One region of the Arthrobacter sp. CAN_A212 genome, then DNA from elsewhere that is predicted to be linked to it. Evidence: predicted binding sites of a transcription regulator. Region 1 holds the regulator's gene; the other holds the start of a gene.
The links. The regulator LexA, encoded in region 1, represses DNA repair genes until DNA is damaged. The targets are predictions, from matches to a motif close to TCGAACANNTGTTCGA.

Region 1 (3,410 bases):
AACCGCTTCTTCGAGTCGACGGTCGAGGGCATCCCTTCCGGCCTGATGGCTGCAGGCCTCACCGAGGACCAGGAATCCGCCATCACGCAGGTCCGTGAGGCCTGCCGCGCGGTGCTCTCGGATGCGAAGGGGGATGGCCCAACCCCGGCGGACGGTGGCCGGCAGATGGCCAAGTCCCATGTCATGGCGGTCTTTGAACTGTGTGAACGACTGCTCACCGCGACCCCCGCTGGGGAAGTGCTGTGGGCGTCACGGCCCAGCACCTTCTCTCCGGGTACCGGGTATTCGCAGCCTGACGACACTGCGCCCGCCACGATCAACATTGCGCCGCTCTCCGTCGCAGGGAAATTGCGGGAGGGGCTCTTCGCCGACCACACGGTGGTGCTGACGTCGGCGACCCTCGCCATCGGTTCCGAGTTCGGACCGGTCGCCGGTTCGCTGGGGCTTGCCGGGGCGTCTGCGCCCTCCTGGACCGGGGTCGACGTCGGCAGTCCGTTCGACTACCCGAAGCAGGGCGTGCTCTACGTGGCGAAGGATCTGCCCAAGCCTGAGCGTGGCACCTCGCCGGCCCAACTCGATGAGCTGGAGGTGCTTCTCAAGGCCTCCCGGGGTGGGGCACTCGGGTTGTTCTCGTCCCGCCGCGCCGCGGAAGAAGCGGCAGAGGCGCTGCGACCCCGGGTCGACTTCGACATCCTGTGCCAGGGCGACTCCTCGATGTCCGCCCTGGTCAAGCAGTTTTCCGATGAGCCGGACACCTGCCTGTTCGGCACCATGTCGTTGTGGCAGGGAGTGGACGTGCCCGGCAGGTCCTGCCGACTCGTGACCATCGACCGGATTCCGTTCCCCCGGCCCGACGACCCCCTGATGACAGCCCGGACGAGGGCGGTGGCCAAGGCTGGCGGCAACGGCTTCATGAGCGTTTCCGCGACGCATGCGGCTGTCCGGCTCGCCCAGGGCGCCGGACGGCTGATCCGCGCGACCGAAGACAAGGGGGTGGTGGCGATCCTGGACTCCAGGCTGGCCAACGCACGGTACGGCTCGTTCCTACGTGCCGCACTTCCCCCGTTCTGGTCCACCACCGATCGCGCGACGGCGCTAGGGGTCCTGGAGCGTCTGGCTGGCGAGCCCCGCTAGAGGGCGCGCATCACCGAGACGACCTTGCCCATAATGGTGGCCTGATCGCCGAGGATCGGCTCGTACTGGGTGTTCTGCGGCAGGAGCCAGGTGTGGCCGTCACGCTGGCGGAACGTTTTCACCGTCGCCTCGTCGTCCAGCAGTGCTGCCACGATGTCACCGTTCTGGGCTTCCTGCTGCCGACGGACCACCACCCAGTCGCCGTCGCAGATCGCCGCGTCGATCATTGAGTCCCCATAAACGCGAAGCATGAACAGGTCGCCGTGGCCCACCAGCTGCCGCGGCAGCGGCATGACGTCCTCGACCACTTGGTCCGCGAGGACGGGCCCACCAGCAGCAATCCGGCCGACCATGGGAACCATTGCAGCGTCAATGGCACCGCCGATCTCGGTTGGAGCTCCCGCAGCGGTCCCAGCGGCGGCGCCCTTCTGGTCGTGATCAAGGGTGAGGGGCAGCAGGATCTCCATCGCGCGGGGCCGCTTCGGATCCCGCCTTAGGTACCCCATCCTTTCCAGCTGCGAGAGCTGGTGGGTGACGCTTGACAGGCTCGCCAGCCCCACCGTGTCTCCGATCTCGCGCATGGACGGGGGATAGCCGTTGGTGCCGATCGCCCGCTGGATGGTCTCCAGGATTTTCTTCTGCCGGACGGTCATTCCCTTGGGCACCTGCCGACCCCGGGGGCGGCCACGGGCGGGGAGGGCCGTGGGAGCCAGGTCGGAGGTCTGTTCATCCAGTGGTCCGTCGGACTCTTTCACGGTCGCTGTCCCTTCGATAAGAATCCAGGTGACCCGGCGGATCCTGATGTTTTCAGGGGCCGAGCTTATTTTGTCAGTGGCGGATGATGTGCTGATTTCTGCTGGAACCAAACCATCATCCTTGCCCTAACGGTATGGGAGTTAGGACACGTTTTCAAACATTTGTTCGATCGTGTCTCGACAAAGTTCGTCAATGAGTGCTAAAAATAAACAAGCAGTAATTCGAAGATAAGTTCGAACAAAACGGGTTCACCCGGTTTTACAGTCGAACAGGATCCCCGGCCCGTTGGCCGGGCCCGGCCGCAGCGCCGGGATCGAATGGACTGATTCGAGTACAGAGAGGTGTATCCATGTCTGTCATCACCACACACCAAGATTCCCCCGCCCGTGACACCAGCCGCGCAAAACTGCGGCTCACCCGCCGCGGCAGGCTCCTGTTGGTCGGCCTGCCGATCGTGCTGCTGGCATCAGCCGCCCTCATGTTGTCCGGCTTCTTCAACTCCCCGGCGAAGGCCTCCAGCGAACACGGTGAATTCACCCAGACCGTCAGCGTGAGCGTAGCCTCCGGCGAAACCATCTGGCACCTGGCCACCGAGTTTGCTCCCGAGCGGGACCCACGCGACGTCGTGGCCGAGATCGTCGAACTGAACAGCCTCAGCACCTCGGTACTGCAGGCTGGGCAGCAGCTGGACATCCCGTCCGGACGGTGACCCGCAGCACCCTCGCAGAAGCACCCTCGCAGCGCAATTCACTGCCGGCCCGTCAGGTCACTGCCGGCCCGTCAATATAGCCAACCCGGTCCGCCAGCTTTCGGCCGCCGACGCGGTGCGCCAACGGTTGTGCGCTTACCTGCCAACATGGACTTGCCTGTCAGCGTGGCCTTGCAGGTGGTAGCGCGGACTTGCAGGTGGCCCGATTCTGTACTGGCGGGCTCCGCGCTTAACCTTGAGAGGTGAGCGAACAGTTTGAGCGGTTGAGCCGATTGCCCCTACGCGACGATCTCCGGGGGAAGCACCCTTACGGTGCCCCCCAGCTGGACGTCCCGATCCTCCTGAATGTCAACGAGAACACCTACGGGGTCCCGGACGAGGTGCGGGAGGCAATCATCGCTGCGATCAGCCATGAGGTCGGCGGCCTGAACCGGTACCCGGACCGGGAGTTCACCGAGCTCCGCACCAACCTGGCCCGGTACCTGGGCCACGGGCTGACTCCGGACAACCTCTGGGCGGCGAACGGGTCCAATGAGGTGCTGCAGCACCTTCTGCAGGCTTTCGGGGGGCCGGGTCGGTCCGCGATTGGCTTCCCGCCGACCTACTCCATGTATCCGCTCCTTGCCAGCAGCACCGGCACCCGGTACATCGCCGGGGAAGGAAACGGGCAGTTTGATCTCAGTGCCGGCGATGCTGCCCGCCAGGTACAGCAGTCCGGGGCAAACATCGTTTTCCTTTGCTCGCCCAACAATCCCACCGGTTCCGCCCTTGGGCTGGACGTCGTGGAAGCCGTTTATGAGGCCAGCGAGGA
Region 2 (3,410 bases), on a different contig from region 1:
TACGGAGCCGGGCGAGCGTTTCGATCAGGCGTCGGTTGTCCCGCTGGTGCAGACCGATGGACGGCTCGTCGAGTACGTAGAGCACTCCCACCAGACCGGAGCCAATCTGGGTGGCCAGCCGGATCCGTTGGGCCTCGCCACCGGAGAGGGTGCCGGAGGAGCGTTCCAGGTTCAGGTATTCCAGCCCGACGTCGAGCAGGAACTGCAGGCGCGCCTGGATCTCCTTGAGCACCTGGGCTGCGATGTGGGCTTCCCGCCCGGTCAGGACCAGGTTGTTCAGGAAGTCGCTGCAGTCCCGCATCGGCATCGCGGCGACTGAAGCGATGGATTTGCCGTTGATCAGCACCGACAGGGACGCGGGGTTCAGCCGGGCTCCCCCACACGTGGGGCACGGAATCTGCCGCATGTATTCTTCGTAACGGTCGCGGGCGTGATCCGACTCGGTTTCCAGGTGCTTGCGGTGGATGTACTGCACCGCGCCTTCGAAACCGGTGCTGTACTTCCGCTCGCGTCCAAAGCGGTTCTTGTACTGGACAACCACCTTGTGGTCCTTGCCGTACAGGGCGGCCTCGCGGGCGCGGTCCGGCAGTTTCCGCCACGGCACGTCCATCTTGAAGTTCAGTTCCTTGGACAGGCCCTCGAGGAGCCGGGTCCAGTATTCAAGGGTCGCGGTGCCCAGTGACCAGGGGGCGATGGCGCCTTCCGCGAGGGAGAGGTCAGGGTTGGGTACCACCAGTTCCTCGTCAACCTCCAGCTTGGTGCCAATACCGGTGCAGGCCGGGCAGGCTCCGAAGGGGTTGTTGAAGGAGAAGGAGCGTGGCTCGATCTCGTCGATCGCCAGCGGGTGCTCGTTGGGGCAGGCGAGGTGCTCGGAGAAGGCCCGGATGCGCTTGGCATCCTTCTCGGGGAGGTCGACGAAGTCGGCGAGGACGCGACCGTCGGCGAGTTTGAGTGCGGTTTCCACCGAGTCGGTCAGGCGCTGGCTGATGCCGTCCTTGACCACCAGGCGGTCGATGATCACCTCGATGGTGTGCTTGTACTGCTTGCCGAGCTTCGGAGGGTCGGACAGCTGGATGACGTCGCCGTCCACGCGGGCCCGGGCGTAGCCTTTGGCGGTAAGTTCCTGGAACAGGTCGACGAACTCGCCCTTGCGTCCACGGACCACGGGGGCGAGGACCTGGAAACGCGTGCCCTCTTCCAGTTCCAGCAACTGATCGACGATCTGCTGGGGGGTCTGCTTCGCCACCGGCTCACCGCAGGTGGGGCAGTGCGGGCGTCCCACACGGGCCCAGAGCAGCCGCATGTAGTCGTAGATCTCGGTGATGGTGCCAACAGTGGACCGGGGGTTCTTGTTGGTGGACTTCTGGTCGATTGAGACCGCCGGCGAGAGGCCCTCGATGAAGTCGACGTCGGGCTTGTCCACCTGGCCGAGGAACTGCCGGGCGTACGCGGACAGGGACTCCACGTAGCGTCGCTGTCCTTCGGCGAAGATGGTGTCGAACGCCAGGGAGGATTTACCGGACCCGGACAACCCGGTAAACACGATCATGGCATCGCGAGGCAGGTCCAGATCGACGTTGCGGAGGTTGTGCTCACGCGCCCCCTTGACGATCAGGCGCGACAGGTCCTGGGACATTCTCGGGTCGGAAAACTCTGATTCGAGCGAAGTTGCAATAGACACCTGACTACTCTAATTGAAACTGCGTTCGAATACATGTTCGATCAGCGTGTTTTCAGCGTGTCGTCGGCGGGTTGGGGCGGGATGTTCACCGACGGCGCAGAGCCGCCCGTAAATAGGCGACCGCTTCGTCCTCGGTCAGGCCGTTGGCCTTGATCACATCCGCGTAGTCGTCAGCGGCTTCTGCGGCGCGTTGGCGGGCTTCGTCTCCAGCTGCTGCCACGACGGTTCCGGCCCGGGAGCGGGTGACGACGATGTTCGCCTGCTCCAGTTCCCGATAGGCCCGGGCGACGGTGTTCACCGCGACGCCCAGGTGGCCGGCGAGGGTCCGCACCGGTGGCAGCCGGGTGCCAACGGGCAGCGTCCCACTGTTCGCGGCGTCCAGGATCTGGACGCGGAGCTGTTCATACGGGGGAACCGAGCTTGCCTGGTCGATGCGCAGCCAGCCGGTGACATCGGTGCTGCCTGTTGCGCCAGGATTCACTGTTGCCTTTCGGTCTGAGGACTATCTTGTGATCTGTCAGCCCGCATTTCGGGCGCAGTGCAGATGCAGACATTGTTCCACGCGTCGATTCGACCCGATAGTCCCGCCCACTTCCCGGCGTGCCTAGACTTGGGCCATGCATAATCTTCAGGGCCTCACCATCCGCTCCATCTCCGTCAGCGAGATGGACAACAACGTGTACCTGCTGACCTCGAAGGCGACCGGCGCCCAGGTGCTGATCGACGCTGCTGACGACGCCGCCGCCATCGGCCAGCTGCTGCAGGATGGCTCCGCCGACAGCACCGCCGAGACCAAGCTGGCGCTGATCATCACCACCCACTCGCACTGGGATCATGTGCGGGCGCTGGCCGACGTCGTCGGGCAGACGAAGGCGCGGACCGCCGCCGGGACGGAGGACACTCCGGATATCGCCGTACCCACCGACGTTTCCCTCGATCACGGGGACATCGGCAACTTCGATGGTTTCGACCTCGAGGCGATCAAACTGCGCGGGCACACACCGGGCAGCGTGGCGTTGCTGTATCGCGATCCGCACGGTCCGGCGCACCTGTTCACCGGGGACTCATTGTTTCCCGGTGGCGTGGGAAACACCCAGGGTGACGCGGGCCGGTTCGAGTCGCTGCTGAACGACGTGTCGGAGCGGGTCTTCGACTACCTGCCGGACGACACCATCGTGCACCCGGGCCATGGCAAGGGCACCACGCTAGGGGCCGAACGGCCCCACCTCGACGAATGGCGGGCCCGCGGCTGGTAGCAGCAACCGACCAGGCTAGTTTTCCCGGTTCTTGACGCCGACGGCGAAGACCCGGCGGAACCCGAAGACTGTGCCCCATGGTTCCTCGGGATAGGCGCCGCGCAGCAGGGCGGTGTACTGGTCGAAAAAGGCCGCGGCGTCGTCGATGGAGAGCACATCCAGCACTGGCCGCAACCCGGTGCCCTTGAGCCATTGCAGGACGGGATCTGGTCCGGCGAGCACATGCTGGTAGGTGGTTTCCCAGACGTCGGCGGTCATCCCTGCCTCGCTGAGCATCCGCAGGTACTCATCCGGTTCCGACACGACGTCGGTATGCCTCAGCACTCCCCCGAGCTTGTCCTGCCAGGCGTTCGATCCGGCCAGCTCCCGCATCAGGGTGTGCGCCGGGGACCCGAAGTTGCCGGGAACCTGCAGGGCCAGCCACCCGCCGGGGCGAAGGGCACGCACCCACTTCTGCACCAGCCCGGCCTGGC

Region 2: uvrA (excinuclease ABC subunit UvrA) is a predicted target of LexA. The motif match lies at 1,707-1,722, and genes of this name have one in related genera.

Annotation. Positions count from the first base shown of each region.
Region 1 is NZ_JADOUT010000005.1:46,008-49,417, reverse strand. Features, by position in the region: gene IWX64_RS06160 (ATP-dependent DNA helicase) at 1-1,134, shown strand, start outside; gene lexA (transcriptional repressor LexA) at 1,131-1,787, opposite strand; gene IWX64_RS06150 (LysM peptidoglycan-binding domain-containing protein) at 2,240-2,599, shown strand; gene IWX64_RS06145 (histidinol-phosphate transaminase) at 2,842-3,410, shown strand, end outside.
Region 2 is NZ_JADOUT010000010.1:63,651-67,060, reverse strand. Features, by position in the region: gene uvrA (excinuclease ABC subunit UvrA) at 1-1,636, opposite strand, end outside; gene IWX64_RS09375 (GntR family transcriptional regulator) at 1,767-2,162, opposite strand; gene IWX64_RS09370 (MBL fold metallo-hydrolase) at 2,299-2,937, shown strand; gene IWX64_RS09365 (trans-aconitate 2-methyltransferase) at 2,953-3,410, opposite strand, start outside.